2 regions of the Arthrobacter sp. zg-Y916 genome follow, and region 2 is predicted to be linked to the other one. Evidence: predicted binding sites of a transcription regulator. Region 2 holds the regulator's gene; the other holds the start of a gene.

Region 1 (15,017 bases), on a different contig from region 2:
GAACAGCGGCGCCGGGGAATCCACGCTCGACCCGTCCGGGTGGCTGTTTCGCTGAGCAGGGTGGACAGGCCGATTCGTGCCGGAAGAACTCTCTTCCATGCGCGGGGCTCCGGACATCATTTCCACGATGGTGGCGGTGGACATTTCAGCGACCGGCCCTCGGCCGGCTACTCTGCCATCCCGAAATACCGTGACGTCGTCGGCTACCTCAGAGATTTCACGGAAGCGGTGCGTCACCAGCACGATCGTCTGTCCGCGGTTGGCCCGGGCGCGCAGGGCGGCCATCAGCTCCCGGGACTCGTCCTCCGGCAGCGACGCCGTCGGCTCATCCAGGAGCAGCGCGAACTCGCTGTCCTGCTGGTCGGCCAGTGCGCGGGCAACAGCCACCATGGTCTTCTGACTGGGTCGGAGGGTACCCACCGGATCCGTGGCACGGACTTCAATTCCGTAGGATGCCAGCAACTCATCCACGCGCCGGCGAAGTGCCTCCCACCGGATTCCGCGCAGTTTGTTGACGGGGAAGCCGGAATCCAGGCCGAAGTTCTCTGCGACGGTCAGGCCGTCAAAGAGCCCCAGATCCTGATGAACAAACCTCAAGCCTGCTTCTCGCGCCCGGCGCGGAGTCATTTGCCGTACAGGAATGTCCTCGCCGTGCACGGTGATTGTGCCGGCATCTGCCTGGTATACCCCTGCCAGGCACTTAATGAGCGTGGATTTACCGGATCCGTTGCCGCCCAGCAGGGCGTGGATGGTTCCGGCTTGGACGGCCAGATCCACCCCGGCGAGTGCGGTGGCGCCGGCGAAGGTCTTCACCAGTCCGTGGGCGCCAAGAGCAACGGAGGATGCCTGGTCAACCACACCTTCCGTGCCCGCGGGAGCCGCGGGCACGGAAGGGCAGTTCTCGTCGTGAGCAGCCACTACTTGCCCCACGCCTCCAGGTACGCCTTTCTGAAATCAATCTCCGGGTTGTAAGCGAAGGAACTGCCGTCAGCCGGCATGTTCGTGGTCGCGTCCACCACCTGCTGCCCGACACCCGAGGCCAGGATTTCCTGCCCCGCCAGCAGACGGAGTGCGGTATCAATCCCGGACCATCCGTCCCACTCAAGGCTGAAGGCTACGGAGGCGTCCTGGCCCTGTCCGTCGGCGATCAGGTCCAGGTTGCTGCGCTGGCCGAACGTCCCTATGACTGCCAGGTCGTCGGACCGCTGGGAGGAGACAATTGCCTGGGACAGACCTGCCATGAACCATCCGTCCAGCGGAACGGCGATCGCGTTGGCCTCCGGAGCCTGGAGCAGTGCTGTGGAGAGCTTCTGCCCCATGGCGCCGGCCGCTGCATCCTGGTTACCCAGCTGCAGGGTCCCGACAACCTCACAGGTCTCGCAATCCGCGAGGGCGGCGTTGAGTCCATCGCTGATCCACGGACCGAAGCGGGCATCCGCAAAGGTGACTTCGAGCAGTTTCACGTCGCCGCCCGTCTGACCCATCAGCCAGTTGGCCTGCAGTTCACCGATCTTGTTCCACCACTGCTCGTTGTCCAATCCATCAAGTTTCTTGGTTATCCCGGTGTAGAGGGGGTCCCCGCCATCGATATCGCAGTCATTGGCGCCGACTCCCACCGTGACAATTCCGGCAGCGCGGGCTTCTTCGAGCGGCCCCTGGAAACTGGAGCAGTCCTGCCCCATCACCAGGATTACGTCTGCATTGGCGGCTACGCCCTGCCGAATGCAGCTGGCCCAGCCGTTGGGGTTGAGCTGGCCGTCGCAGACGTTCTGCTGCCAGCCGATGGCTTCGGCCGCATCCGCTGCTGCCTGGGCAGGGGTGGAACACGTGGTCTGGGACTGTCCGCAGGAGACGATCCACGCGGACAGGTCCTCAGGGACCGGGACAGCTTCGGTGGGCGGGGCCCCGACAGTACCTTCGTAAGCCGCTGCGAGGACTTCGGCTCCCGGAGCTGCAGGGCTGTCAGAAGAGACAGCTGGCTCCGGGCTTGGCGTGTCTCCTGCAGGGGCAGAACTGCAGGAAGCCAGCGCGAGGCTGGCGATAAACAAGGCGCTAAGGGCGCCCCGGGCCTTGGTTCTCGGCGTCGTGCTTCTCATCAGGTCTCCATCGACAGTCAAAGGGTGAACAACGTGATTCAGGTCACGTCGTTATGACCACTGTGATGGGGACGGATTATTTGGGGAAGCGAGAAATTGGGATAGCTCCTATCCGTTCTGTGGATACTACCTCTTTGGCTTCGGGCGGTCACGAGATGCAGCTGCGGGCCCGGGAAATATCCCGGGCCCGCAGCTTTTCAGCGCCTGGCTAGTTTTAGCGGCTGCACTTCACTGCGCCATAGGACGCGGTGTAGTCGACCTTTTCAGCCTTGCCCTTACCGAGGAACTTGTATTGGGCGGTCACATCACCGGCGGCTACGGACAGCTGGCGGGTCTTGATGACCGCCGTCGTCGTCTGTCCCGGTTCGAGCTTCATGACCTTGGCATTGCCGTGCGGGGACTTCAGGTCGATGTCCGCACGCCGGTCCCCGTTGTTGGTGAGGGTTACCGTGATTTCGGCCTTGAAGGCGTTGCACTTGCTCACAGCGCTGACCGGGTTGACGACCTTCGCCGGAACGGTGACGGGCAGGACTTCGGCGCGTTCGCCCAGTCCGGCCTTGCCGCTCAGGTCTCCTGTCGCATTGTGGAGGTGCAGGAACAGTGCCGAAGCTTCGGTGGTGTCCTTGCTGCGGTTTACGGTCAGTTTGCCGCCGTCGACGTCGGCAAACAGGGCATCCGGCGAACCGCCGGAGAACCACAGTGCCGGGTTGGCGGCGTCGAACTCAATGAAGTCCGTGGAATCGACCGGAACCGTGGTTCCGGTTTCATCGACGTTGTACAGGCTCCAGGTAACCACCTTGTACTGCAGCGGCAGCGACTCGGCTGCCGGGTCCAGGCCCAGTGCAGCCACGGAGACCGGGAAGGTCACCGCATTGGTGTCGAAGGTATTGGAGTCCATGTTGCCCAGGAGGCCATTGGCGCCGGTCTGGTCCACGAGGGTGGAACTCCCGTCCGGGTTCAGCCGGTAGGTGGAAACCAGGACGAGGTCCAGATCAGCGGCACGGCCGGTGACGACGATGAAGTCCGTCTTGCCGTCCTTATTTGTGTCGATCTCGACGTTGACCTCGTTGTAGCCGCCCAGCAGGGGCCAGTTCTCCCACGTGCTCAGACCGAAGTTCAGCACGGCGTCGAGGGGATCGCCGCCTGCCGCCTTGACCGACGGAACCGTCGAAGACGCACCCACGGTTGCAAGGTCCATCGAATTCATGGACTTCAGTGCCAGGTCATCGCGCTTCTCGCTCTGCGCTCCAAGGACCAGGGGCGATACCAGGGAGAGGTAGGTCGAAGCGCCGGAACCCTGGACCAGGTCGCGGCCCGTGAGGGTGAGATCAGCGGCCAGGGCTTCTGAATCGGCGAAACTGATTTCCGTGCCGGCCGTCATGTCGGATGTCGGCTTGGGAGCAGAGTAGACGGGCACCCGCAGCGTCGGAACACCGGCGCTGGCGAGCTGGACGCGGCCGGAGACGTCGGCCAGGAACTGGCGCGGCAGGCCAAGCTGCACGGTGTCAGCCGCCGGGTCGATGGTCTTAGCCAGAGCCGCTGGATCAGCGACCGTGAGGGTCACGTCCACCGTTGCCTTGGAGTTGGCACCGACACTGACGCGGGGAGCGGTCGTGATCTCCACGCCCGGCATGGTCGAGGCAGGCAGGTAGCTCACGTCGAAGGTCCGCGGGCTGTCCGACTTGTTCTGGACGGTGACCTTGCGGGTCACGGTCAGCGCATCCGCGCCGAGTTCCAGGACACCGAAGTTGACGCTGGTCAGCGCCTGATCCTCGGAATCGTAGGCCAGGACCTTGGTGTTCACTGCGTCCAGGACGTCGACGCGGCCGGAACCAACACGGTTGGGGCCGTGCACGGCGCCGTTCGCGGCGAGGATGTCATGGGTTGCCGTGTTCATGATGGAGTTCTTGACTTCATACGGCGTGTAATCCGTTGCCGCGTACATCAGTGCTGCCAGGCCTGCCACGTGCGGCGCGGCCATCGAGGTGCCGGACTTCACCGACGCACCGTTGCCCGAACCCACGTTGGCCGAACCGATCGAGGAGCCGGGAGCAGCGACGTCGGGCTTCACCACACCGTTGGAGCCATGCTGGCCGCGGGAGGAAAAGGAACTGACAGTGTCCAGGGAGTTCGACGGGCCGGTGGCTGTGCCCATGTAGGCCGGATCCAGGCTCAGGGTCAGGGTGCCGGCGACGGCGGCGGGGCGCAGCCGCTCGGAGGACTCGCGGTTGAGCTGGATGCCGGGAAGGGCCGTGTTGCCGCCGATTCCCGCATCGAAAACGTCACGCGGTGAATCCAGGACGACGCCGGTAGCTCCGGCAGCCTGGGCGTTGTTGAAGCGGGCGCCTGATCCACAGGGGAAGGCTCCGTCCAGCTCCCACTGGATCCAGACCCATTTGCCCGTCAGGGAACCTGCGGGAAAAGCGTTGCAGCCGAAGGCGTTGTCCGCCGGTGCGGCAACCACATCGCCGGTAAGCCGCCCGGATGCGAGAGCCGGGTCGGAGTAGTTGAAGTTGACCGAGTACTGGCCGGCCGCGGTTCCTTCCTCTTCCCCGGGAGCCAGGACATCGGCGCGGTCCAGGGAGATCTGGGAGCCAATCGAGCTGGCCACCGTCAGGGCGGACTTTGCGCTGCCCGGTGAGCCGCCCACGTTGTAGACATCTCCGGAGTTGCCGGATGAGACCACTGAAAGGATGCCCTGCTCGGTCAGGTTGTCCACGATGTCATTCTCGGGATCGTCGACGGGTGCGTATTCGGAGCCCAGGGACATGTTCACGACCTGCGCGCGGTCAGAGAAGTCGCCGTCGCCGTTGGGATCCAGGACGTAGTCCAGGGCCTGGCCGACGACTTCGGAGGAACCGGTGCAGCCGAAGACACGGATGCTCACCAGCTTCGCCTCCGGAGCCGAGCCCGGTCCAATGCGCATGTCGTTGACGCTCTTGGAGGTCAGGGCAGAGTAGTCGCCCGTGAACGTGCTGCCGTCGGCATTGGTCCCGTAGCCTGCAGCGGTGCCGGCGACATGGCTGCCGTGGCCCTGGCAGTCCATCGGGTTGAGGTCCGGCTTGGGAACCGGCTGGTAGTCCGGTGCGCTGGAGTCGGCGTTGTAGTCATCGCCAACCAGGTCATAACCGCCAATGAATTTCTCGGCGTCGATCAGGCCGCTGTCAGCCGCGGGCAGCGTTTCGGAGGCCTGTGCTGCCTGATAGGCCTCGATGGTCCCCGGACCGCCAAAATCGCTGTGGGTGTAGTCAATGCCGGTGTCGAGAACGGCGATGGTGATGCCCTCGCCGGTCTCCTGGCGCTCCACCCACGTATTCACGGCACGGGTGTCGATGTCCGCACCCTTGTTATCGATGGTCTTGGGGACGATCCGGGTAATCTTCGCGACGTCGTCGCGCTCCGCCAGCGCCTTGATGGCTTCGGCGTCACCCACGATGCCAACGCCCGGAAGGGTGTTGGTGGTGGTGTAAAGGGTGCTGGCATCGGCTTCCTGGGCCACGGACTCAGCCTGGGACTCGATGGCTGACCGGATCTCCTGGACGCGCGGCGCGTCTACGACCGGTTGCTGTTTGCCCTCTTTGACGGCGTCCGGCTGGGTCTGGTCGAAGGCGCCCTCACCCGTGAACTGGACATAAACGGAGACTTCCCCGTTTACTCCCCGGAGACTTGGCGAGACCTTCTGTTCAGCGAATTTCTCTACTGCAAAGCCCTGCGCGGCGCCGTTGGCGCCCGTGGTTTCAGTCGCCTGGGCCGGTAGGCCAAGACCTGCCGTGAGTGCGAGTCCGGCGACGGCGGCTGTTGCCACTGCTCCCGGCCTGCGATGAATGGACCGTCTCATTGTGCTCCTTGAACGTTCCGCCGCGTGTTGCCGGAAACGCCGTCGAAGACCTGGAGACCTGAGACTCGAGACTTGTAACGCCACTGCCGGCTGCTGACACACGTGACAGCTTTCCTTTGTGCCCCCAACCCCCGTTGCGGGGTGTCAGCATGCACCTTCGGCCCCCAAAATGCCTGCAGCCGTAGGCACACCATAATCGAGCAAACAGGCACCGCAAAGATATTCGCGTTTCAGCCTGAATTCTCCCGTTATCCCTTGACAGGGGCCTTATCGGCAGGGCTAGGCCGGTCCGAAAAGCGCAAAAACTGGCCTGCGACATAAAGCGTCCGTTGCTTGCGGCAGCTCCGTGGCAGAACTAACATGTGATTCGTCTCACCAACTATCTATGGACATAGATAGTTGGCTCCACGTTTCGTTGCAGAGGACCCCTCTTGACTGTCTCAGCCGCAAAATCCACGACCACCGCCAAACTCATGTCCCACCCGCTCAACGCCTGGTACGTCGCGGCCTGGGATCACGAAGTCAGCTCCAAGGGAATCCTGGCCCGCACCGTCGCCGGCCGGCCCCTGGCTATCTACCGCACTGCCGACGGACGGGCCGTTGCCCTCGCAGATGCCTGCTGGCACCGGCTGGCGCCGCTCTCGCAGGGCAAGCTGATCGGCAAGGATGAGATCCAGTGCCCCTACCACGGCCTTCGCTACAATTCCGCGGGCCGCTGCACCTCCATGCCTGCCCAGGAAACGCTGAACCCTTCCGCCACCGTGCCGTCGTTCCCCGTGGTGGAGCAGTACCGCTACGTCTGGGTCTGGCTGGGCGACCCGACCTTTGCCGATCCCTCCCTGGTGCCGGATATGCACCAGCTCGCCAGCCCGGAGTGGGCAGGTGACGGCGAGACCATCCACGCCCCCTGCAACTACCAGCTTGTCCTGGACAACCTGATGGACCTGACCCACGAGGAGTTCGTGCACAGTTCCTCGATTGGGCAGGAGGAACTCAGCGAATCCGAGTTCGAGGTCACGCACGATGAAAACTCGGTCACGGTGACCCGGTGGATGCACAACATCGATGCACCGCCCTTCTGGCTGAAGAACATGCGTGACAAGTTCCCCGGCTTTGAAGGAAAGGTGGACCGCTGGCAGATCATCCACTACTACTTCCCGTCAACCATCTGCATTGACGTAGGCGTTGCCGAAGCCGGTACCGGAGCTCCGGAAGGTGACAGGTCCCGGGGCGTCAACGGTTACGTCATGAACACCATCACGCCGGAGTCGGAACGTTCCTCGCACTACTTCTGGGCTTTCATGCGCAACTACAGGCTGGACAGCCAGCTCATCACCACGCAGCTGCGCAACGGGGTCCACGGCGTCTTCGGCGAAGACGAGGCGATGCTGCAGGCACAGCAGGCCGCCATCGACGCCAACCCGGACTACGAGTTCTACAGCCTGAACATCGACGCCGGCGGCATGTGGGTCCGGCGCCTGCTGGAGCGAGCGCTGGAAGCCGAAGGCCGCTTGGCCGCGGCTCCCGGCGCCTGAGAGGGCAGTACCTGTGGCTGACTCCAATTCCCAGGTTTGGCAGCGCGGAACGGTGCACTCCGCCGAGGAGATCGCTGCCGGGATCCGGCGGATCGTCCTGCTCCCCGAGAAGCCCCATGCCGTCCGGCCCGGCGAGCATATAGATGTCCGGGTCCTGATCGGCGGTTCTGCCTCGATCCGTTCCTACTCCGTGGTCGATGCCAGTCCGGACGGTTCAGAGCTGGCGATCAGCGTGTTCCTCAGCCCCACAACAAGGGGCGGGTCCGCGTTCATGCATCAGCTGATGCCCGGAGACGTGCTGGAGATGACGCAGCCGCTGCAGAATTTCCCGCTGCGGGTCGGCGCTCCCAGCTACGTCCTGCTGGCCGGCGGCATCGGGATCACGGCCATCCTCGGAATGGCGGCACTGCTTCGGCGCCTGGGAGCGACCTACCGGCTGGTCTATGCCGCCCGGTCGCGCAAAGCCATGGCGTATGCCGGCGAGCTCGCCGCACTTCACGGTGAGCAGCTGGAGATGCATTTGGACGATGAAGGCACTTCCCTTGATGCTCGTGCCCTGGTGGACAGTGTGCCCGAATCGGCGGAGCTCTACATGTGCGGTCCTATCCGGCTCATGGACGCCGTGCGGCGCTCCTGGATTGAACGCGGACTGGCTCTTCCAAACCTGCGCTACGAGACGTTTGGCAACAGCGGTTGGTTCGAGGCTGAGCCGTTCACCGTGCGCGTTCCCCGCCTGGGGGTCCAGGCAACCGTCCACTCGGACGAATCGATGCTCGAAGCGCTCGAGCGTACCGGCCTGGACATGATGTTCGACTGCCGCAAGGGTGAGTGCGGCCTGTGCCAGGTCCGCATCCTGGATCTGGACGGGCGCGTCGACCACCGGGACGTCTTCTATTCCGACCGGCAGAAAGAACCCAACACCAAGATGTGCTGCTGTGTCTCCCGCGCCGTCGCTGACGAAGAGCGCACTTCGACGCCGGCGACCGTCACCATCGACATTTCCTGAAAGGTCCACAGTGGACATCCGCAACAAAATAGATACTTCCAAAATGTCGCCGTACCAATGGGTGATCGTCGCCCTGGCTGCATTCCTCAACGCCCTGGACGGCTACGACGTCCTGGCCATGGCGTTTACTGCAACTTCCGTGACCGAGGAATTCGGGTTGACCGGATCCCAGCTGGGCTGGCTCCTCAGCTCCGGGCTGATCGGCATGGCGGTCGGAGCCCTGGCCTTCGGTCCCTTCGCTGACCGGTTTGGGCGCCGCCGGATGCTGATGGCGGCGCTGACCGTGAATGCCCTTGGCCTCTTCCTGTCCGCGGTCGCCGGCTCCGCACTGGAACTGGGGATGTGGCGCATTGTCACCGGTCTGGGCGTCGGCGGGATCCTGGCCACCGTCACGGTGCTCACCAGCGAGTACTCCAACAACCGCTACCGCGGTATGGCCGTGAGCATTTACACCGCCGGCTACGGCCTCGGTGCCACCCTGGGCGGAATGGGCGCCACCGCACTCATCCCGGCCTTCGGCTGGCGGTCGGTCTTCCTCACCGGCGGGCTGCTGACCGTCATCTCCATTGTCCTGGTGCTCCTGCTGGTGCCGGAATCCGTGGACTACCTCCGTACCAGGCGGCCTGCGAACGCCCAGCGGGAGCTCGCGCGGATCGTCCGGTGGCTGCGGATCCAGGGGCCGGTGGAACTTGGCAGCGCACCGGAGACGAACGGGCCGCAGAAGAGCAGTGTGGGGCAGCTCCTTGGCCGCCGCTATCGGTCAACGACCCTGCTGCTGTGGTGTTCCTTCTTCCTGATCATGTTCGGCTTCTACTTCGCCAACTCCTGGACGCCCCGGCTCCTCGTGGAATCGGGCATGAGCGAGCAGCAGGGAATCATCGGCGGCCTGATGCTGACCATGGGCGGGACGTTCGGTTCGCTGCTCTACGGGGCCCTCACCACCAAGTGGAATTCCCGGCTGACCCTGATCGCCTTCACCGTGCTGTCCGCCGCAACCTTGGTGCTGTTCATTACCACCACCTCGATCCCGGCGCTGGCATTCTCGGCAGGCGTGCTGGTCGGCATGCTCATCAACGGCTGTATCGCCGGCCTCTACACGGTGACTCCGCAGGCCTATGACTCGTCGGTGCGTACCACCGGCGTTGGCTGGGGCATTGGTGTCGGACGCGTCGGCGCCATTCTCGCGCCCATCCTGGTGGGTGCGCTGCTCGACGCAGGATGGACGCCCACGGCTCTGTATATGGGCGTTTCCGCAGTCGTGGTGTTCGCCGCGCTGGCCCTGTTCAAGCTTCGTCTTGGAGCGGGTGCCCCGCCCGAAGCGGTGCCGGGCTCAGGAGCCCTGCCGGAGCGGCAGCCCGAATCCGAACCGGCCGGCCAGGCGGGACGCTAGCTGTACTGAGACACCACGCTAGTTACACATGAATAGGGTGAAGACCTCTTGGGTTTGGCGGTTACCACGCACAGCCGGGCCCGAGAGGTCTTCATGTCCCACGGTAATGCCCGTCTGGCTCCGGCCGGACGAATGATCCTGGTCGCGGGGACATGATCCAGACAGCTAGCAGCCGCTGCCGTCCACGGCGCAGGCTCGGCCTTCGGAAACGACGGGCTGGAGCGGCTGGTGGCTTTCCGCCCACGCCTGGGTGAGCGCCTGGGCGAATACCTCTTCCGGCTGTGCGCCGGAGATTCCATACTTCCGGTCCAGCACGAAGAAGGGCACACCGCTGACGCCGAGCGCACGGCCTTCGGCAATGTCTGCGTTGACCGAATCGGTGTATTCGGTACCGGAAAGGACTTCCCGCACGGTGTCCGGATCCAGGCCGGCATCGGCGCCGATCCCGGCCAGTACGTCGTGGCTGGAAATATCCTGGCCCTGCTCGAAGTGCGCCGCGAGGAGGGCTTCCTTCACCGCCGCTGCGGTCTGGGCCCCGCGCAGGTCCCGGGCAAGATGGATGAGCCGGTGCGCGGTGAACGTATTGGCGACTTTCAGGTCGCCAAAGCGGTAGTCCAGGCCCACGCCGGCGGCCTGCTCAGTGACGTGCTGCAGCATCCCGGACACCTGCGCGGGATCCATTCCCTTGACCTTGCTCAGGTACTCGACCTCCGAGCCTTCGAACCGCTCCGGCAGGCTGGGGTCCAGCTGGTAGCTGCGCCAGCGGACTTCCACCTCCGGGGCATGCTCGAAGCGGGACAGGGCAGCTTCAAAGCGCCGCTTGCCAATGAAACACCAGGGACATCCGATATCGGACCAAATTTCTACCAGCACATTTCCGGCAACAACTGCATCGAGGATTTCTATTCCCGGAACCAAAGGGTCAGCGGTGCCGGGACGGCACCGCTGACCCTTTCGTTTCCGGGGAATTAGAGGGCAGGGCCGCTGCCCGCGCCGCCCTGCCAGAGGGCATCAAACGGCGTGTTGGAAGAGACGCGGTTGCGGATGCCTTCGGTGACGAATGCCTTGGCCGTGCGGGCCGCCTCCAGGGGTGAGGCACCCTTGGCGAGCTCGGCAGTAATGGCGGCGGCAAGGGTGCAGCCGGCACCGCTGACAGCAACGTCGCCAACCTTCGGTGCGCGCAGCACCTCCATGGTCTGGCCGTCAAAGAAGACGTCGACGGCGTCGTCGCCTTCCAGCCGTACTCCGCCCTTGGCGAGGACGACGGCGCCGGAAGCCTCATGGATGCGGCGGGCGGCTTCCTTGAGGTCCTCGACGGACTCGATGGAGTCCATCCCGGAAAGGGACATGGACTCGAAATGGTTCGGGGTGACAAACGTAGCCAGCGGCAGGATCTGTGCCTTCAACGCCTGGTCGGTGTCCAGGGCGGCACCGGGTTCCTGGCCCTTGCAGATGAGGACGGGGTCCAGGACGATGTTCTGCCACTCCTGGCTCTGCAGTGCCTTGGCGACGGTGTCGATGGTGGCCGGGGTGCCCAGCATGCCGATCTTGACGGTGCCGAGGTCGTAGGCCGTCTGGATCGCTTCGAGCTGGTCGGCGATGACCTGGGCATCAACCGGGACGAAGCGGTGGTTCCAGTTGTCCTTGGGGTCGAAGGAGACAATGCAGGTCAGGGCCGCAATCCCGTAGGTACCCAGTTCCTGGAAGGTCTTGAGGTCCGCCTGTGCGCCCGCTCCGCCGGTGGCTTCCGAGCCGGCGATGGTGAGCGTGACGGAAGGTGCCGTTTGTGTGTTGAAAGACATGGCTCCATCTTCTACCTATTATGGTGCGGCCCGCCACCTTAAGGCGCTGCCGCCGTCGACTGTGTCAGGCGGGCTGTGCACGGCACGAAGCGGTCTAGAAACGGACATCCATGAGGCGCCAGACGGCCAGCCTGCCCAGGGCCGAGGAGACGCCTATCGCCAGGGCCATCAGCAAAGGCACACCAACCGCCCCGGCGATGAGGCCGATCACGAGCCACGCCAGCAGTGTGGGAACGAGGAAGAACGCCAGGACATGCAGCCACTGGTTTGGGACGCCGCGCAGGAGCAGGCCCAGCACGAGGCCCACCGGAGCGGCAGTGACGAGCCCGATTCCGGCTGCATAGAAGGCGGCAATGATGATGATCCAGAGGTAACCCCAGAAGTCCCGCGACGTGCCCCAGCCGATGCCTACGGTGGCCATCACCGCGACGAGCAGGCAGGCGATGGCATAGCCGGTCATGAACGCAGTGGGTCCGAAGGTGACGCGGGGTGCCAGGACTAGGCCTCCGGTACCTGAGGAGGGACCGCTGGCACGGGCCGGATCGACGTCGTCGTCGCCCGCAGTTTCAGTCATGGACTCTTGCTCCTCGCAGCAGCTTGACGACATCTTCCACGATATTCCGGACAACCGGTAGGCGGGAGAGGATCACCAGCTTTGCCACGAGGGGAGCGGTGTTGTTTACCAGGCGCCGCGAGCGGGCCTGGCCGGGGGAAGAATCGTAGACCCAGAAGAGCGTGAGCCCCATATGGACCAGCCAGAGCAGGTCCGGCAAATCGTCCCGGATGGCCAGCGGAGGCTGCGGCCGGGCTGCTTGGACGGCCTGGCGGTAAACGGCGATGGACTTGCCGCGGCCAACCTGTGCGGCGTCCTGGGGAAGGTCCGCCGCAGCATTGGATGAGGAGTGGACCGGATACCGGCTGGTCCGGGGCACCGGGAGCGCGGCGGTCTTGAGGAACTGGTGTCCAAGCGAGTGGTACGGGCCAAGGACATCGAGGTTGGCCTGCAGGATGACGCGGAGGTGCTCGCCAAGGTTGTGCCCAGCGCGCAGCAGGGGAAGGGCGCGGGAACGGTGCTCATCCTGCAGGGAGCGGTACAGCTCTCCGACCAGTGATTCCTTGGAGGGGAAGTAGTAGTACGCGTTTCCCACGGAGACGCCGGCCGCTTCCGCAATGCCGCGCATGGTGGTGCGTTCGTAGCCCTGCGTACGGAATAGTGCGGTCGCTGTTTCAACCAGCCGTTGCCGGGTGGTTTCGCTCTTTGCCCCGGCGGCCATTGAACTCCTGTTCCATCACTCTGCCGATCATTAGACCACACTTTTGAACACGTTCAAAAGTGTGGCTGAGCGGCTGCAAACAAGGCAGTGCCGGGGAGAGGAGGAGTACACGGCCGTACCGTGGCAGAATTGACGCTGGTCTTATGACCGCCCGGGACAGCGGGCAAGTGCTAATACAGCGGGGCGAAAGCCTTGGCGAACCACTAACCGAACGGGATTACCCATGTCTTCACCTACCCCGGACGCTGCCGTCACGGCTCCGCCGGCACCGAGCTACGCTTCGCGCGGAAGCTCCCATTACGACCTGATCCTCACCCTGATGTGCGTAGTGATCATCATTTCCAACATCGGGGCGTCGAAGGGCGTTGTCCTGGGCCCTGTGTTCGGCGACTTCAGCATCATCACCGACGGCGGTTTCTTCCTCTTCCCGTTGGCCTACATCCTGGGCGACGTCATCAGCGAGGTCTACGGCTTCAAGGCCGCCCGGCGGGCCATCTACATGGGCTTTGCCATGGCCGCCTTCGCCGTGCTGGCGTTCGCCGTCATCATCGCGCTTCCGGGGTTCGACGACGGCTACGGCCTCGAGAAGCAGGCCGCGCTGGAAGCGGCACTGGGGCCGGTATGGCAGATCGTGGTGGCTTCGCTGCTGGGCTTTTTGGCCGGGCAGCTGCTCAACTCCCTGGTCCTGACCCGGATGAAGGCGCGTTTCCGTGAGCGAGCCCTGGCGGGACGGCTCATGGCTTCCACCGGAGCCGGTGAGTTCGCGGACACCCTGATTTTCTGCGCCATTGCCGCACCGGTTATCGGCATTGCCGACGCCGGACAGTTCGTGAACTACGTGATCTTCGGCTTCGTCTACAAGACCGCGGTGGAGTTCCTGTTTGTGCCGGTCACCTCAGCCGTGATCAAGGCGATCAAGAAGCGCGAGCCGACGTACGGCCAGGCCAGCGCCTAGCTGTAGTACCGGCCCAGCACCTGCTCCTTGAACTCGAAGAACGTTCCGTCTTCAAGGGCCAGGCGTGCGTCGTCGACCAGCTTCACTGTAAAGCGCTCGTTGTGGATGGAGATCAGCGTGTGGCTGACCATCTCATTGGCCTTGAAAAGGTGCTGGATGTAGGCACGGGAGTAGTTGGCGCAGGCGTAGCAGTCGCAGCCGTCCACCAGCGGCCCGAAGTCCCGCTTGAACTTGGCGTTGGAGAGGTTTTTCCGGCCGTACGGCGTGTAGAACGCCGAGTTGCGGGCCACCCGGGTGGGGGAAACGCAGTCGAAGGTGTCGGCGCCGTTCTCGATCGCGGTGAAAATGTCATCCGGTTCGGAGATGCCCAGCAGGTGCCGCGGCTTGTCTTCGGGCAGCTCTTCGCTGCACCAGCGCACGATCGTGCCGAGGTTTTCCTTCTCGAGGGCTCCGCCGATGCCGAAGCCGTCGAACTCCATGGCGCCCAGGTCGCGGGACGCCTTGCGACGCAGGTCCTCATACTGGGCTCCCTGCAGCACGCCGAACAGCGCCTGGTAGGGGCGGTGTGAGCGCTCGGCCGTGAGCCGCTGGTGTTCCGTAATGCAGCGCTCAGCCCAGAGCCGGGTGCGTTCCAGGGACCGTTCCTGGTAGCCGCGGGAGTTCAGCAGGGTGGTCAGCTCGTCGAACGCGAACATGATGTCGGCGCCGAGCTGGTGCTGGACCTGCATCGAGATTTCGGGAGTGAAGCGGTGCTTGTCCCCGTTGAGGTGGGACTTGAACCAGACGCCGTCGTCATCGATGTGCGCCAGCCGCTCCTTGCCGGGCGCGACGTCGTCGTCCGCTCCGGTGGCATGCGTGGTGCCGTCAGCGTTCATGTTGATGACCTTCTTGAACCCGGCGCCCAGGCTCATGACCTGGAATCCGCCCGAATCCGTGAAGGTAGGGCCGGGCCAGTTCATGAACTTCCCCAGGCCGCCTGCTTCATCCAGGATGTCGGCTCCGGGCTGAAGGTACAGGTGATAGGCGTTGGCCAGGACGGCCTGCGCACCAAGCTGGGCTACGGACTCGGGCAGCACGGCCTTGACGGTGGCTTTGGTGCCGACGGCGATGAACGCCGGAGT
Region 2 (15,017 bases):
GTCTTCCTGCACGGTGACGCTGGCGGTGAAGTCCAGCGGCTGGACGTTGCCGTTGGCCTGCCGGTCGAAGGTGACGTCGAAGTCGTCCAGGGTCAGGGAGTACGGGGCCAGCTGGGACTCGGAGAAGTTGGTGCCGGGGCTGAAAGTGTCATACCCCACGAGGGTATTCACAAAGGTGTCCCCTTCGACCACCACGCGCTGGCCGTTGTAGCCCACGAGCCCGCCGATCGCCACAGAGGCCAGGACCCCGATCAGCGACACATGGAAGACAAGGTTGCCGGTCTCCTTGGCGAAGCCGCGTTCGGCGCCCACGGAGGGACGGTCCGAGTCCAGGTCACGGGCCTCCACCCGGTAGCCGCGCTTGCGCAGGACCTGGGCAGCGTCGCGGGCTGCCTGCCCGGCGGTGAGGCCGGTGCCGGCGGGAACCACCATGGTTCCGTATTCCGGAAGCCGCGAAAGCTTCGTGGGAGTCCTCGGGGGCTTGGAGCGCAGCGCCTTCCAATGGACCTTGGCGCGCGGAATCACACAGCCGATCAGGGAGATGAAGAGAAGCAGGTAAATGGCCGAGAACCAGATGGAGGAGTACACATCGAACAGCTGGAAGCGGTCCAACCAGGGTCCTGTGCCCGGGTTGTCCTGAATGTACTGCGTGACAGCTGCGGGGTTGGCCGGGCGCTGCGGGAAGAGTGAACCCGGCACCGCCGCCACCGCCAGCAGCAGCAGCAGGAACAGCGCCGTGCGCATGCTCGTGAGCTGGGTCCACGCCCAGCGCAGCGTGCCCAGCAGGCCGAGGGAGGGAAGGGCGACGTCGTCGGCCTTCTTTTTCCCCGGCTTGCCGGCAGGCGGCGTGGTTGCGTTGGCAGACGGCGCGCCGGAGGGCGGTGTCTGCATCTCTTCGCTGTCCGGTTCAGGTTTCAACTGGTTCTCATTGTTCTGTGGAGTCGGGTTCCGGCCAGCTGGCGGCCGGAGTCTCGGACATGGGACATGCTCATCAGATGGGCAGGGTGACACTATCCAACCAGCCTTGGAGCTGGTTGATCCAAACATTCCAGACGCCGGTGACCATCAGCAGCCCCAGCGCGATCAGCATGCCGCCGCCAAAACGCTGCAGCGCAAGCCGGTGGCGGCGGAAGAAGCCCAGTGCGCCCATCCCGCGCCGGACGCCCAGGGCAATCAGCAGGAAGGGCAGTCCCAGGCCAAGGCAGTAGACGAACGTGAGCAATGCCCCCTTGGCCGCCGAGGCATCGTCGCCGGAAAAGGAGAGCAGCTGGACTGCGGAGAGGGTCGGCCCCATGCACGGTGCCCAGCCCAAACCGAAAGTGATGCCCAGCAGGGGTGCGCCCCACAGGCCGGCCGGCGGCCGTGCCTCGATCTTGCGGTCGCGCTGGAACCAGGACAGCCCACCCATGAAGATCACGCCCATCAGGATGATCAGCACGCCCAGGACCTGCGGAATCCAGGCCTGGTCCGGCCCGCGCAGCCATGCCCCGAGCTGTCCGATCCCGGCTCCGATGGCGACAAAAACCACGGAGAACCCCAGGATAAAGAGTGCAATGCCCGTCAGCATCCGCCCCCGGCGCTGCTTTTCCAGGTCAATGCCCGTCAGCCCCGTCACGTATCCCAGGTATCCGGGCACGAGCGGCAGCACGCAGGGGGAAAGAAAGGAAACCAGGCCGGCGAGGATCGCCACCGGGATGGCCAGCAGCATCGACCCGTTAAGGATCGTTTCCGCGAAGACGTTGGCGGCCGGCAGCGCGGCGGGAAGCAGGGGCGGCACGGCTACGCAGCCAGCGCGTCGCTGATCAGGGTCTTGAGCGTTCCCTTTTCAGCCAGGCCCAGGATCCGCGCAGCGACCCGGCCTTCACGGTCAAGCACCAGCGTTGTCGGCACAGCCTGCGGCGGTACGAAGCCCGTCATCGCGAGCAGCACGTCCCCGTTGCGGTCCTCGAAACTGGGGTAGGGAATGGCGAAGTTCCGTTCAAAGGCTTCCGCCGTCTTGGCCTCGTCGCGGATATTCACGCCGTAGAACCGGGCGCCTTCGGGCGAGAACTGCTCATGCAGTTCCACGAGGTCAGGAGCTTCCTTGCGGCACGGCGCACAGGCTGCGTACCAGAAATTAAGGACGACGACGTCGCCCGCCCAGTCCGCGTTGGTCACCGTAGTGCCGTCAAAAAGGGTTCCGGACAGTTTAACGGGCTCACCGCGTTCGGAGACTGCGTATTCCGTGACGGACCCGTCGCCGGCGATGTAGTTCTTGTTGTCTCCGGCTTTGGCCTGGGCGGCAAGCGGGTCCTCAACCGTGCATCCGGCCAGGGCGGCGGCCAGGGGCACGCCTACGGCCAGCCCGGCACCAATCCGCAGGAAGGACCTGCGGTGCATGGCATCGGACTGGTTGTCGCTCTGAGGTTTCTTCACGGATTTCCAGCTTTCATCGCGGCAGGGGAGGGCCACTTCTACAACGCGTAGTAATTGTATTATGCGCCGGGGATGTTCGCTGCCCCGGGCAGCAGGTCCGCGGAGGGCTCCGCATAACGAACGCCGGACAACACGTCGCCCTCGAAATCCAGGGTGGTTACGGAGGTCAGTGTGCATTCCCTGTTCCGCGGGTCATGCCACAGCCGCCGCCCCTCAGCGGCAAGCCTGGTGACCCAAATCGGCAGCTGATGGCTCACGAGGACGGCTTCGGCGCCGTCGCCGCCTGTTTCCAGTGCCCGGACCCGGGCGTCCTGCACGGCAGCCATGACGCGGTCCACCTGCTGGACATAGGGCTCACCCCAGGAAGGCTTCATGGGATTCCGGAGCAGCGGCCAGTAGCGCGGGCTGCGCAGCCGGCTCTTCACTCCAGAGAGTCCTTCAAAACGGTTTTCGGCTTCGAGGATCCGCTCGTCCGTCTCGATTTCCAGGCCCAGGGCAGCTGCGATGGGTGCGGCCGTTTCCTGCGCCCTGGTCAGCGGTGAGGCAACCAGGTGCACCAGCTTGGCGCCGTCGTTCTTCTGCGACTGGAAGTGGGAGGCGACGCGGCGGGCCATCTCCTGGCCCAGATCTGAGAGGTGAAACTCGGGCAGGCGCCCGTAAAGGACACCGTCCGGGTTAAAGACTTCTCCATGGCGGACGAGGTGGATCGAGGCACGCGACATGATTCCAAGTCTCGCAGACACGCCGGTGAAGATTAAATCTTCACAAACAGTTGAACCTTTGAGTTTTATGTGTAAGACTCAATGCAATTGCATCTAATAGCCGGGCAGGCGACCGCCGCCCGGTGATCCACGACAGGAGTTACCCCACCATGATCCCTACCGGACTTAACGCAGGCACCTGGAACCTCGACGCTTCCCACAGCGAAGTCGGCTTCACCGTCCGGCACGCCGGCATCAGCAAGGTCCGCGGCAATTTCGACAAGGTCTCGGCTGTCCTCGAAGTCGGCGAGTCCCTTGCCGGCTCCAAGATCTCCGCCACGATCGATTCCTCGTCCTTCAACTCCAACGACGCCAACCGCGACGCCCATGTCAAGGGCCCGGACTTCTTCGACGCCGAGCAGTTCCCCGAACTCACGTTCACCGCCACCAACGTGGAAGGCTCGGGCGAAAGCTACAAGCTCACGGGCGATCTGACCATCAAAGGCACCACCCGCCCCGTGACCCTGGACGTCGAATTCAACGGTGTGGCCGTTGACCCCTTCGGCGCCACCCGCGCCGGATTCTCCGCAACCACCTCGATCAGCCGCAAGGAATTCGGCCTGACGTGGAACGCTGCCCTGGAGACCGGCGGCGTACTGGTGGGCGACAAGGTAACCATCAACGTCGACGCTGCGTTCGTCGCCGCTTAGTCCCAGTCACTTAGCCCCAGTCACTTAGTCCCAGTGCAGGAGCCGTGGACCGGAACCCCCGACGGGTGTTCCGGTCCACGCTTGTTTAATCCACAGTTTCCCCGCCCACGACCGGAGAGTGTGTCCGCGCCGGTGCCGCGCCAGTGCCCCGGCGATAGACTTGTCACCTGACTTCGCAGATGGGCACACTTGCCTGCCGGCACCCGCCGGCAGGCACCAAACGGCAGGCGGGCCCCATGACCACTCCAAACATCCCTGACCCCAGCGATCCCGACGCTCCGCGGGAAACTCCCCCGCCGGACTCCGCGGTGGAAGGCGAACAAGAGCGCCAGCAGCCCCGCTACGGGCAGTACAGCAAGCCGGAACAGCCGTCCGCTCCGCCCCATGCCGGGCAGGAAGACGGTCAGGCTGGCCCAGCCGCCCCGCAGGGCGGACAGCCGGGGCAGTACGGGCAGGCAGGGCAGTACGGGCAGCCGGGGCAGTACGGGCAGCCCAGCCAATATGGGCAGGCACCTGGCCAGCCGCAGTATGGCCAGGGACCCTACGGATATCAGGCTGCCCAGCCTTCGGGCTACCCCTCGCCTGCTGGAACAGGGTCCTCCAAGGGTCCTGCGCCGCGTGAGGTTGAGCTTGGCTTCTGGCTCATCATCGCGGCCGGCGTCCTGTCCTTCATCAGCAACCTGCTGACGTCCCTGAACCTGCCGAACCTGCTCTCCCCCGAACAGACGCAGATGCTGCGGGACAGTGACATAGATCTGCAGGATGCCAGCGGCTTCCTGATCACCTTCTCGGTGCTGGTGGGGCTGATCGGCCTGGGCATGTACGTGCTGATCGCATTCTTCGTTCGACGCGGACACAATTGGGCCCGGATCGTGGGCACCGTCTTCGCTGCTTTCTCGGTTTTCGGGCTGCTGGTGTCCCTTCCGACCTACTTCGCCTCACCGCTGGGGCTGCTGTCCCTGGTCGCCACACTGGCCGGGATAGCCGGGATCGTGATGCTCTACCTGAAGCCGAGCAATCCCTACTTCCAGCGGCACGATTACAACCCTTACCGCCCGTACTAGCCGGTGGCATAAATCTTGGCTGCTCCGGCACCGGTTCACCCTAATGATGGTCACAGCAGCAGGTCCTGGGCGTAGCGTTAGCTGCCCTACAGGGAGCTGACAACCTCCCGGTAGGAGTACTGTTTTCCGGTCTCTTGAAGGCGGCGACGACTATGACCCCACCTCCCGAAGCCCCCAATTCCCCGCAAGCCGGTTCCACGTTTCTTTCCCGCCACTTCCATTTACCAGTCCGGAACCTTGGGTTCCACCGCCTGGCGGTACGGCCATCCCGGACAGGGTGGCCGGAGCGCGATTCCGCTCCGGAAACACCGGATGCGCCTGCACCGGCAGCAGCCCCTGCACCGGAGACTGCACCGGCAGCACCACCGGCGAGCGGCGCAGCCGCAGGCGCTGCACTCGCCGGCGGCGAGCGTCCAGCGATGCGTACTTCACCCCAGCCCGCTGCCAAGCTGCCGCCCCGGCCCGAACGGGCGCCCGTTCCCCAGCCGGTTCCGCCCCCTCGCCTTTCCAGCCGGAAAACCCCCCGCCGCGCTCCGCTGGCGGTCAATGCGGGTGCCTTGCTGATCTTCGCAGCCGGTGTGGTGGTCCTGGTGGCCGGTTTCCGTGCGGCCATGGACCCTGGTCGCGGAGTACCGGAAGCTACGGCACAGCTCCTGGAACTTGGCGTCCCGGCTGACACCCTGCTGGTCCTCGCCAGGGTTGCGGATGTGGCCATGACCGCCGTGACTTTTGGGGCCTGCTTCTTCCTGGCCTCAGTAATCCGCGATGGCCGGAATTGGGCGCGGGTGTGCTGCGCCGCACTGGTAGCCGCAGCTCTCTTCTTCGGCGTCCTGAACCACGCGGAACAGCATGTGGCGGCCGCACTGATCGCCGGCACCGGGCTGGCACTGTCTTTCCTGCCTGGCACCGCGAGGTATTTCGCGAGGGGCCGGGCCCGCACTTTGGGAAGCTGAACTTCTCAGCGCATCAACCGGGCCTGGGCGTCGGTCGCAAGGGCCGCCACCTGGGCGCGCTGGGCATGGTAGGCAAGGATCTGCAGTTCGGTGGCCATGTCCACCTTGCGGATCTGGATTTCGGGCGGAGCCTGCAGCACCACCGGGGCGAAGCTGAGGATGCTTGTGATCCCGGCTGCAATGAGACGGTCGCACATCTGCTGCGCCACGTCTGCCGGGACAGCCAGGACGGCCATGTTGGCCCTGGTCTTTTCGAGCACGGCTTCCATGGCATCGACCGGGCTGATCCGCAACCAGCCGACTTCCTGGCCCACGGTCATCTGGTCAGCGTCGAACAGGGCCACGACCTCGAATCCCCGCGACCCGAACCCGGGGTAGCCTGCCAGCGCCCGCCCCAAATGCCCGGCCCCCACGATGGCGACGCGCCAGTCCAGCGTCAGGCCCAGGGCCGCAGCAATCTGGCCGCTGAGGTACGGGACGTCGTAGCCCACGCCGCGTGTGCCGTAGGAGCCCAGATAGGAGAGGTCCTTGCGGAGTTTTGGTGAGTTGACTCCCGCGGCCTCCGCCAGCTCCTCGGAGGATACCCGCTCGATTCCCTCGGTCATCATGGTCCCCAGCACACGCAGGTATACGGTGAGGCGCGCCAGCGACGCCGCTGGGATGTGCCGCCCGTGGCCGGACGGCTGACGGCTTGCCGGGTCACTCATCCCTGGTACTCACCTCTGCCGCTTTCGTTGCTCAGGGCCCCGCAGCGGCGCCCGCGGACCTCCGTCCGGTACTTGCCCACTCTAGGGCCGCTCCTCGGGGCTCTCCAAGTGTTCTCCTCCTCCACGGACTTCTTCCGTCTCCCCCGGTTATGACGCCAGCAGCCGGCGCAGCCGGGCTTCATCAATGTGCCAGAAGTCCCGCTGGATTCCGTTGATCATCAGGACCGGGACCTCCTCGGAGAAACGGGCAAGGTAGTCGGGGTCACCGTCAATAGAGCGTTCCTGCCACGGAACGCCGAAATCGCCGCACACCCGGTCCAGAACCTTCCGGGCCGCCTCGCACAGGTGGCAGCCCGGGCGCGTCAGCAGCAGGACCTCCGGAACCGGCGCGGACGTTGGTACACCATTCATGACTTCCAACTTAGCCTGCACGGACCCATGTCCGTGGAACAAGCGGGTTTTTCAGTAGACTCGAGCTATGCCCCGATCCACTGCCGTCCGAGCCACCGATTATCCGGCTGCGGCAGGAACTCCGGGAGAAGCGGCTTTTTTCGACGTCGACAATACCCTTATGCGCGGTGCCAGCCTGTTCCATGTGGCGCGCAAGATGCACCAGCGGGGGGTCTTCACCCTTCGGGAGGCCGGCGGTTTCGCGTACAAGCAGCTGCGCTTCATGCTGAAGGGCGAGAACCTCAAGGACGTTCACAGCGTCCGTGACGCAGCCCTGGCCTTCGCAACGGGACTGGCAGCCGAGGACGTCCGTACCCTCGGCGAAGAGGTCTACGACGAAATGATCGTTTCGAAGATCTGGCCCGGCACCCGCGCACTGACCGAACAGCATATGAAGGCGGGCCGGCCGGTGTGGCTGGTCACGGGAACGCCGGTGGAAGTGGCATCGGTGATTGCCAGCCGGCTGTCACTGACAGGAGCCCTGGGGACTGTCAGCGAGGTGGCCGACGGCCTCTACACCGGCCGGCTGGTCGGTGAATTCCTGCACGGTCCGGCCAAGGCAGAAGGCGTCCGTGCCCTCGCCGAGCAGGAGGGACTGGATCTCTCCCGCTGCTGGGCCTACAGCGATTCCTTCAACGACGTGCCGCTGCTGACGTTGGTGGGCCATCCTGTGGCGATCAATCCTGACGCGCGCCTCCGCCGGCACGCCCGCGATCACAACTGGCCCGTCTATGATTTCCGGTCCGGACGCCGTGCCGCCACGCTCGGCCTTAAGACGGCTTCGGCTGCCGGGGCAGCCTACGGATTGTGGCGCGGCTTTTCCTGGGTCCGTTCCCGCTAGGTCCGTCCCCGCGCAGGTCTTAAAAAGCTGAAGCCCGCCAAGTCCTGAACCGGACGGCGGGCTTCTGCGGCGCTAAAGAAGAATCTACTTCTTGTTGCGGCGCTGGTGACGGGTCTTGCGAAGCAGCTTACGGTGCTTCTTCTTAGCCATACGCTTGCGGCGCTTCTTAATAACTGAACCCACAGAGTCCTCACAAACTTGAATTAGGAGCCATGCCGGTTCCTGGATCAGGGGGCCTGGGCGGCCCGCCGTCAACGGTTCCGGCAGATACTAGCCATGATTGAAACGTTCCTTAACAGGGTACCGCTTCCACGCTGTCTTTCCGGACAGCGCCGTTTGCACCCTGGCACCCGTTTCGGGTGATGCCTAAGCGGTGCCCGTCCGGCGGTCGATCACCGCGTTGCGCAGAACCTGCTGCACCGCAGATTCCGGAACCCGGTAGGACCGTCCGAACCGGACTGCCGGAAGTTCTCCGGAGTGCACCAGCCGGTAAACGGTCATCTTGGACACACGCATGACATCCGCGACCTCTGACACCGTCAGAAACCGCACGTCCGAGAAATTGCTCTCGTCTGCCATTTATCTCTTGTTCCTTCGTTCGGAAGCAACTTGCGTCCAGTCCGACTGGAGGGGCGAAGCGCAAGGAGCGCAATCCCGTCTCGTCGAACATCGGCGGCGTGTCGCCTTGATGACCATCTGATGACCGTCTAGCACTCTACTCTAGTGGCTGAAGTAACCATAGTGGAAGTTTTTCCGCTGAAAGACGGTCCCTTTCCGCGATGTTTCTTCCGCTTGCTCCCGCGGTCCGCGGCCGGCGCCGGTGCAGGACTGCAGCACGGCTTCAGGCTCCGGTGCGACGGCGCCGGGAGGCTGCTGCCAGCGCCTCGAGAATGACAGCCGACGTATCCCAGTCCATGCACTTGTCCGTGATGCTTTGCCCGTAGGTCAGCGGGCGGGGGTTCTCACTGTCGTGCGGCTGCGCGCCGCCCACCAGGAAGCTCTCCAGCATGACGCCTGCGAGCCTGTGCCGTGCATCGTGGCCGGATTCCAGCGTGGCGGCCAGTTCCAGTGCCACTTCTGCCTGGCGGTGATGGTTCTTGCCGCTGTTGGCGTGGCTGGCGTCCACGATTAGGCGCGGGTTAAGGCCCTTGCCGGCCAGGGTTTCGGATGCCGCAAGCACATCCGGGGCGGAGTAGTTCGGCCCGGAGCTGCCGCCGCGGAGGATGAGGTGCGTGTCCGGATTCCCGGCGGTACGGACCATTGATGCCCGTCCTGCGCCGTCGATCCCCAGGAATGACTGCGGAGCGGACGCGGCATCGCACGCGTCCACGGCGATCTGCAGCGAACCGTCGGTTCCGTTCTTGAAGCCGACCGGCATGGACAGCCCGGAGACCAGCTGCCGGTGGATCTGGCTCTCGGTGGTCCGGGCTCCGATTGCTCCCCACGACACCAGGTCGGCGACGTACTGGGGGCTGATGGGTTCCAGGAATTCTGTCCCGGTGGGCAGGCCGAGTTCCGCAGCCGCGATGAGGAAGCGCCGCGCGGCGAACAGCCCGGTGGCGATGTCATGGCTGCCGTCCAGGCGGGGATCGTTGATCAGCCCTTTCCATCCCACTGTGGTGCGCGGCTTTTCGAAGTAGGCCCGCAGCACCACGAGAAGATCGGACCGGTGCTCTTCGGCGGCAGCGGCAAGGCGTGCAGCGTACTCCAGCCCGGCCACCGGATCGTGGATCGAGCAGGGCCCTACGATCACAAGGAGCCGGTCATCGGCCCCGTTGAGTACGGCACGGATGTCTTCGCGCCCCCGGCTCACGACGCCGGCAAGCTCGTCGGTGAGCGGCAGTTCAGCCAGGAGATCGGCGGGTGCCGGCAGCGGGAGGAACTCGCTGACCCGCAGGTCCGACGTACGGTTTGAATGTTTTGTGCTGGTGAGGTTCATGGTCCCGTTATCCGTGTGTGAGGCCGGCGGGACTTCTCTTCAGACCCCGCCGGATATGGCGAAGGGCAAGGGAATAATCCCCTGCCCTGGTGGCTCTGAAGGTTGGCGTCAGCGAATTATCGCGCGGGCTCCTCCAGAGCCAACGAAAAATACGCATACCAACGGTTAGTCATGCCTAGACGGTAGGCCCAGGCCGCGCTGCTTGGCAAGCCGGGCGCCCGCCGGCCTGGATTGTGACGCTGCCGCCCGCCTCTCCGCCCGCTTCGTGAACATGCCTTGTCAGGCCCGCACGCCGCTCCGTAGTCTCAATGATTCCAGAGCAGAATGCTTCGAAAGGCGTTGCCCCCTTGAGTAACAAACCTCCGGCCCTGACCCGCCGTGTCCCCCGCGTCCACGACCTCGCTCCCCTGATGCAGTTCAAGAAACCTCAGCTGGGAGCAGCTGCAAAGCTGCGCCGGGCGAGCACCATCTGGGACCTGCGGGACCTGGCGAAGCGGCGCACGCCCAAGGCGCCGTTTGACTACACCGACGGCGCCGCCGAATCAGAAATCACGCTGCGGCGTGCCCGGGAGGCGTTCACCAACGTCGAGTTCCGGCCCGGAGTACTGCGGAACGTCGAAACTGTGGACCTTTCCACGACCGTGATGGGCCGCACCTCTGCCCTTCCCTTCGGAATTGCACCCACGGGGTTCACACGCATGATGCAGTCGGAGGGTGAATACGCCGGATCGCAGGCTGCAGCGGCGGCAGGGATCCCTTACACGCTCTCCACCATGGGCACGGCGTCCATCGAGGACGTCGCAGCGGCAGCACCGGATGGACGTAACTGGTTCCAGCTCTACCTCTGGACGGACCGGCAGAAGTCCAGGGAACTGATCGACCGCGCGGCAGCAGCCGGATTCGACACGCTGATGGTCACCGTGGACACCGCCGTCGCCGGTGAACGCCTCCGCGACGTGCGCAACGGCATGACCATCCCTCCGGCGCTGACACTCAAGACCGTGCTGGATGCGTCCTACCGGCCGGCCTGGTGGTTCAACTTCCTGACGCACGAGCCGCTGTCCTTCGCCAGCCTGAACCGGTACTCCGGCACCGTCGCGGACCTGATCAATTCCATGTTCGACCCCACCTTGACCTTCGATGATCTCGAGTGGCTCCGCCGGACCTGGAAGGGGAACCTGGTGGTGAAGGGGATCCAGACCCTGGAGGACGCCCGCAAGGCCGTCGATTACGGGGCAGACGGCATCGTTGTGTCCAACCACGGAGGACGCCAGCTGGACCGCGCTCCCATTCCCCTGCACCTGCTCCCGGAGATTGCTGCCGAGCTCAAGGGGAAAACCAGCATCATCCTGGACACCGGGATCATGAGCGGCGGGGACATCGTCGCTGCTCTCGCCCTGGGTGCCGACTTCACGCTGATAGGCCGCGCCTACCTGTACGGACTGATGGCCGGCGGGCGGGCCGGAGTGGACAGGACCATCGAGATCCTCTCCACCCAGGCCGCCCGCACGCTGGCGCTCATGGGGGTGGACCGCATCGCCGACCTCAAGCCGGAGCATGTCCGGCTGCTCTCGGCCTATGCCCCTCTCAGCGGGAGCCCGGGGCTGGACGCGGCCGCGGTTGACTAGATGACGCCGAGCGCCAGCATCGCGTCGGCGACCTTGACGAAGCCGCCGATGTTGGCGCCCACGACGTAGTTGCCGGGAGCCCCGTATTCTTCCGCCGTTTCCGCGCACCGGTCATGGATGTTCACCATGATTTGGCTCAGCCGCTGTTCGGTGTGTTCAAAGGACCAGGCATCGCGGCTGGCGTTCTGCTGCATTTCCAGCGCAGACGTGGCAACGCCGCCGGCGTTGGCAGCCTTGCCCGGACCGAAGAGGACGTTCGCTTCCTGGAACACCTCGATTGCCTTCGGGGTGCACGGCATATTCGCACCCTCGGCCACGGCGACAACACCCGACTTGACCAGCGAGGCGGCGTCATGTTCGCCCAGCTCGTTTTGGGTGGCGCACGGAAGGGCGACGTTCGCACCGGCGTCCCAGACGGATCCGCCGGCCACGTAGGAAACTCCGCTGCCCCTGCGCGCTGCGTACTCGGAGATGCGGCCTCGTTCGTGTTCCTTGATCTGGCGCAGCAGCGGAACATCAATGCCCGCTTCGTCCACGACATAGCCGCCGGAGTCCGAGCAGGCAATGACCTTGCCGCCCAGCGACTGCGCCTTCGCAATGGCGTTAATGGCCACGTTCCCGGAACCGGAGACGATGACCCGCTGGCCGTCCAGGCTGAGGCTCCGCGTCTTGAGCATCTCCTCGACGAACATCACCGCGCCGTAGCCGGTTGCTTCGGGACGGACCAGGGACCCGCCCCAGCTCACTCCCTTGCCGGTGAGGACGCCGGACTCGTAACGGTTCGTAATGCGCTTGTACTGCCCAAAGAGGTAACCGATTTCCCGGCCGCCCACCCCGATGTCACCGGCGGGGACGTCGGTGTATTCCCCGATGTGGCGGTACAGCTCGGTCATAAAGGACTGGCAGAACCGCATGACTTCGGCGTCGGACTTGCCCCGGGGATCGAAGTCGGAGCCGCCCTTGCCGCCGCCGATGGGCATGCCGGTCAGTGCGTTCTTGAAGATCTGCTCGAAGCCGAGGAACTTGACGATGCCCAGATAGACGGACGGATGGAAGCGGAGCCCGCCCTTGTACGGGCCAAGCGCGGAATTGAACTCGACGCGGAAGCCGCGGTTGATGCGCACATGTCCGGCGTCGTCGACCCATGGGACCCGGAAGATAATCTGCCGCTCGGGTTCGCAGATACGCTGCAGGATGGCGGCTTCGCCGAACTCGGGATGCTTGCGCAGCACCGGTTCGAGGGATTCGAAGACTTCGACCACCGCTTGGTGGAATTCGGTTTCGCCGGGATTGCGGCGGAATACTTCGTCGCGCACGCGCGTAAGAGTTGCGTCCATGTGTTGCTCCTTTGGTGATCCCCTCCCGCTTAATACGCTAGACCGATTGGTGCCTGTGCGCGATCCAGGACCGGTGCGGGATGCCGTCTAGGGGCGACGGCGACGGAACTTGGGCAGTGAACCCAGCAGATCAGCGGCGCGTTCCGCGGCGCGGCCGACGGTGCGGCCAAGCTGCTGCTGGACGCTGGCGTCGGATGCCGAAAGGTGCTCGGCGGCCCCCGGCGGCAGCTGCGCTGCCACGGCAGCGGCAGCGGTTTGCCGGCCTGCCTCGGACGCTGGGCGTCCGGCAAACAGGGACCGGCCGCCGCGTGTTTCGGCTGTCTCCAGCCCGGCGGCGACGCCGGCCAGACGCGGAGTGGTGGGCTGGGCGGCGGTAAGTGATGGCAGATCAAATGCGCTTAGCCATAGTACTACTTCATCGAGGGGGGCCGTCTTCAGCGCGTAGTAACGGCGCTGGCCGTCAGCGCGCATGGTGACAAGGCCGGCCTCGCGCAGGACCTTCAGGTGCTTCGACACCGTGGGCTGGCTGACCTCCAGTTCTTCAACCAGCGTTCCAACGGATTTGTCCCCGCCACGGAGGGCACCGAGGATTTCACGCCGGGTGCCTTCCGCGATGACAGCGAATACATCGTCAATGACCATAGGCATTACCTTAGCGGTACATGCCCCCGGCGGCCTTCCCGCCATCGGGACGTGCAGCGGACTAGTCGAACCAGGGGTCCAGTCCGTGGAGCGGGAAGATCTCCTTGCGGGTGGCCATGACAGTCCGGTCAATGTCGTCATTGGGGTCGTAGCCAACTTCCCAGGACCGCCACCACATGTCCACGCCGTCCCCCATCGCCTGCGGGGTATCGATGCCGTGCCGTTCCCGGACGTAGTCGCGCCAGGCGGCCGGAACCGGCGTCGTCACCGGCATTCGGTGGTTCGCAGCCACTGCCAGCAGCAGGGCCCAGGACCGCGGAACCACACTCGCAACGTTGTAGCCGCCACCGCCGGTGGCTACCCAGCGGCCTTCGCTGAACTGGTCGGCCAGCCCGGAAATGCTCAGCGCTGCCTGCCGCTGGGTATCCACGGAAAGCCGCAGGTTGGACAGCGGGTCGTCCCGGTGTCCGTCGCAGCCGTGCTGGCTGATGATCACCTGCGGCTCAAAGGCACCGGTGAGCTGCGGGACGACGGCGTGGAAGGCCCGGAGCCAGCCGGCGTCCGAGGTGCCCGGCGGCAGGGCCACGTTCACCGCTGTGCCCGGCGCGTCCGGTCCCCCGGCTTCGTTGGCGAATCCCGTGCCCGGGAAAAGCGAAAGCCCTGTCTCGTGCAGGGAAATGGTCATGACGCGCGGGTCGTTCCAGAAGATCGACTGCGTGCCGTCACCGTGGTGCGCGTCGACGTCGATGTAGAGGACTCGGGTATAGCCGGCAGCAAGGAAACGGTCGACGGCGGCAGCGGCGTCGTTGTAGATGCAGAACCCGGAGGCCTTGCCGGCCGCGGCGTGGTGCATTCCTCCGCTGAAGTTCACTGCGTGCAGCGCTTCGCCGGACAGCACCGCTTCCGCCGCTGCCAGCGATCCCCCAAAGAGCCTGGCGCTGGCTTCGTGCATGCCCTCAAAGGCCGGGTCGTCTTCGGTCCCCAGTCCCAGCGGTTCATTTACCTGTCCGGGATTCCGGCTGACGTCACGCACGGCGGCAACGTATTCGGGCAGATGGACCCGGGCCAGCTGGGAGTCGCTTGCGACGAACGAATCGGTCAGGCTCACCTGCGGCAGGTCGAAGATTCCCAGTTCCTTCGCGAGCCGGGCAGTGAGGTCCAGGCGGAGCGGACTCATGGGATGGTTTGGCCCAAAGTTGTAGCCCATCATCGACTCGTCCCACACGATGCGTGTTGGAATCGCGGGGAGGCTCAGCCCGGAAGTGGTCATGCTCACAGGCTACGCGATGCGGCCCCCGCGTCCCGCAACGCCGGCGGCAGGGTTAAGTGGTTTACTACCTATTCAGGACCACCGCGCACAGAACTGGACTTTTCTACCCATGGCATCCGATCCTCAGCTGACGCGGCAGACCAACCTGCGCCGCCCCCTCGGCTTGGTAGTTGCAGCCCGGGACTTCATAGACGCCGTGGCCAACTCGTCCCCGGCGCGGCTGGCCCTGATCGTCTTTTCCCTTGTCATCCTGTTGTTCACGGCCCTCCTGGCACTGCCCGTGGCGTCCTCCTCGGGGCAGGCCACCGCCCTGCATGATGCGTTGTTCACGGCTGTTTCGGCCGTCTGCGTCACCGGGCT

The links. Region 2 encodes Rex, which represses fermentation and respiration genes when NADH is low (regulators of the CRP and FNR family bind a similar motif). Its sites were predicted from a motif close to CTTGTGAANNNNTTCACAAG; they were not measured.
Region 1: LOC59_RS16000 (queuosine precursor transporter) is a predicted target of Rex. The motif match lies at 12,982-13,001, and genes of this name have one in related genera.

The regions. Positions count from the first base shown of each region.
Region 1 covers NZ_JAJJOD010000011.1:167,974-182,990, reverse strand. Annotated here, with positions in the region: gene LOC59_RS16050 (sugar ABC transporter ATP-binding protein) at 1-918, opposite strand, end outside; gene LOC59_RS16045 (sugar ABC transporter substrate-binding protein) at 918-2,096, opposite strand; gene LOC59_RS16040 (S8 family peptidase) at 2,311-5,934, opposite strand; gene LOC59_RS16035 (aromatic ring-hydroxylating dioxygenase subunit alpha) at 6,366-7,469, shown strand; gene LOC59_RS16030 (PDR/VanB family oxidoreductase) at 7,483-8,475, shown strand; gene LOC59_RS16025 (MFS transporter) at 8,519-9,865, shown strand; gene LOC59_RS16020 (DsbA family oxidoreductase) at 10,031-10,783, opposite strand; gene thiD (bifunctional hydroxymethylpyrimidine kinase/phosphomethylpyrimidine kinase) at 10,834-11,667, opposite strand; gene LOC59_RS16010 (hypothetical protein) at 11,762-12,241, opposite strand; gene LOC59_RS16005 (TetR/AcrR family transcriptional regulator) at 12,234-12,941, opposite strand; gene LOC59_RS16000 (queuosine precursor transporter) at 13,165-13,896, shown strand; gene tgt (tRNA guanosine(34) transglycosylase Tgt) at 13,893-15,017, opposite strand, start outside.
Region 2 covers NZ_JAJJOD010000001.1:430,816-445,832, reverse strand. Annotated here, with positions in the region: gene resB (cytochrome c biogenesis protein ResB) at 1-891, opposite strand, end outside; gene LOC59_RS02115 (cytochrome c biogenesis CcdA family protein) at 992-1,708, opposite strand; gene LOC59_RS02110 (TlpA family protein disulfide reductase) at 1,780-2,379, opposite strand; gene LOC59_RS02105 (histidine phosphatase family protein) at 2,475-3,137, opposite strand; gene LOC59_RS02100 (YceI family protein) at 3,287-3,826, shown strand; gene LOC59_RS02095 (hypothetical protein) at 4,063-4,890, shown strand; gene LOC59_RS02090 (hypothetical protein) at 5,310-5,843, shown strand; gene LOC59_RS02085 (redox-sensing transcriptional repressor Rex) at 5,849-6,550, opposite strand; gene LOC59_RS02080 (glutaredoxin family protein) at 6,698-6,961, opposite strand; gene LOC59_RS02075 (HAD family hydrolase) at 7,029-7,841, shown strand; gene LOC59_RS02070 (30S ribosomal protein bS22) at 7,926-8,024, opposite strand; gene LOC59_RS02065 (helix-turn-helix domain-containing protein) at 8,208-8,420, opposite strand; gene LOC59_RS02060 (3-deoxy-7-phosphoheptulonate synthase) at 8,683-9,780, opposite strand; gene LOC59_RS02055 (alpha-hydroxy acid oxidase) at 10,191-11,408, shown strand; gene gdhA (NADP-specific glutamate dehydrogenase) at 11,405-12,745, opposite strand; gene LOC59_RS02045 (ArsR/SmtB family transcription factor) at 12,833-13,387, opposite strand; gene LOC59_RS02040 (acetoin utilization protein AcuC) at 13,449-14,657, opposite strand; gene LOC59_RS02035 (TrkH family potassium uptake protein) at 14,767-15,017, shown strand, end outside.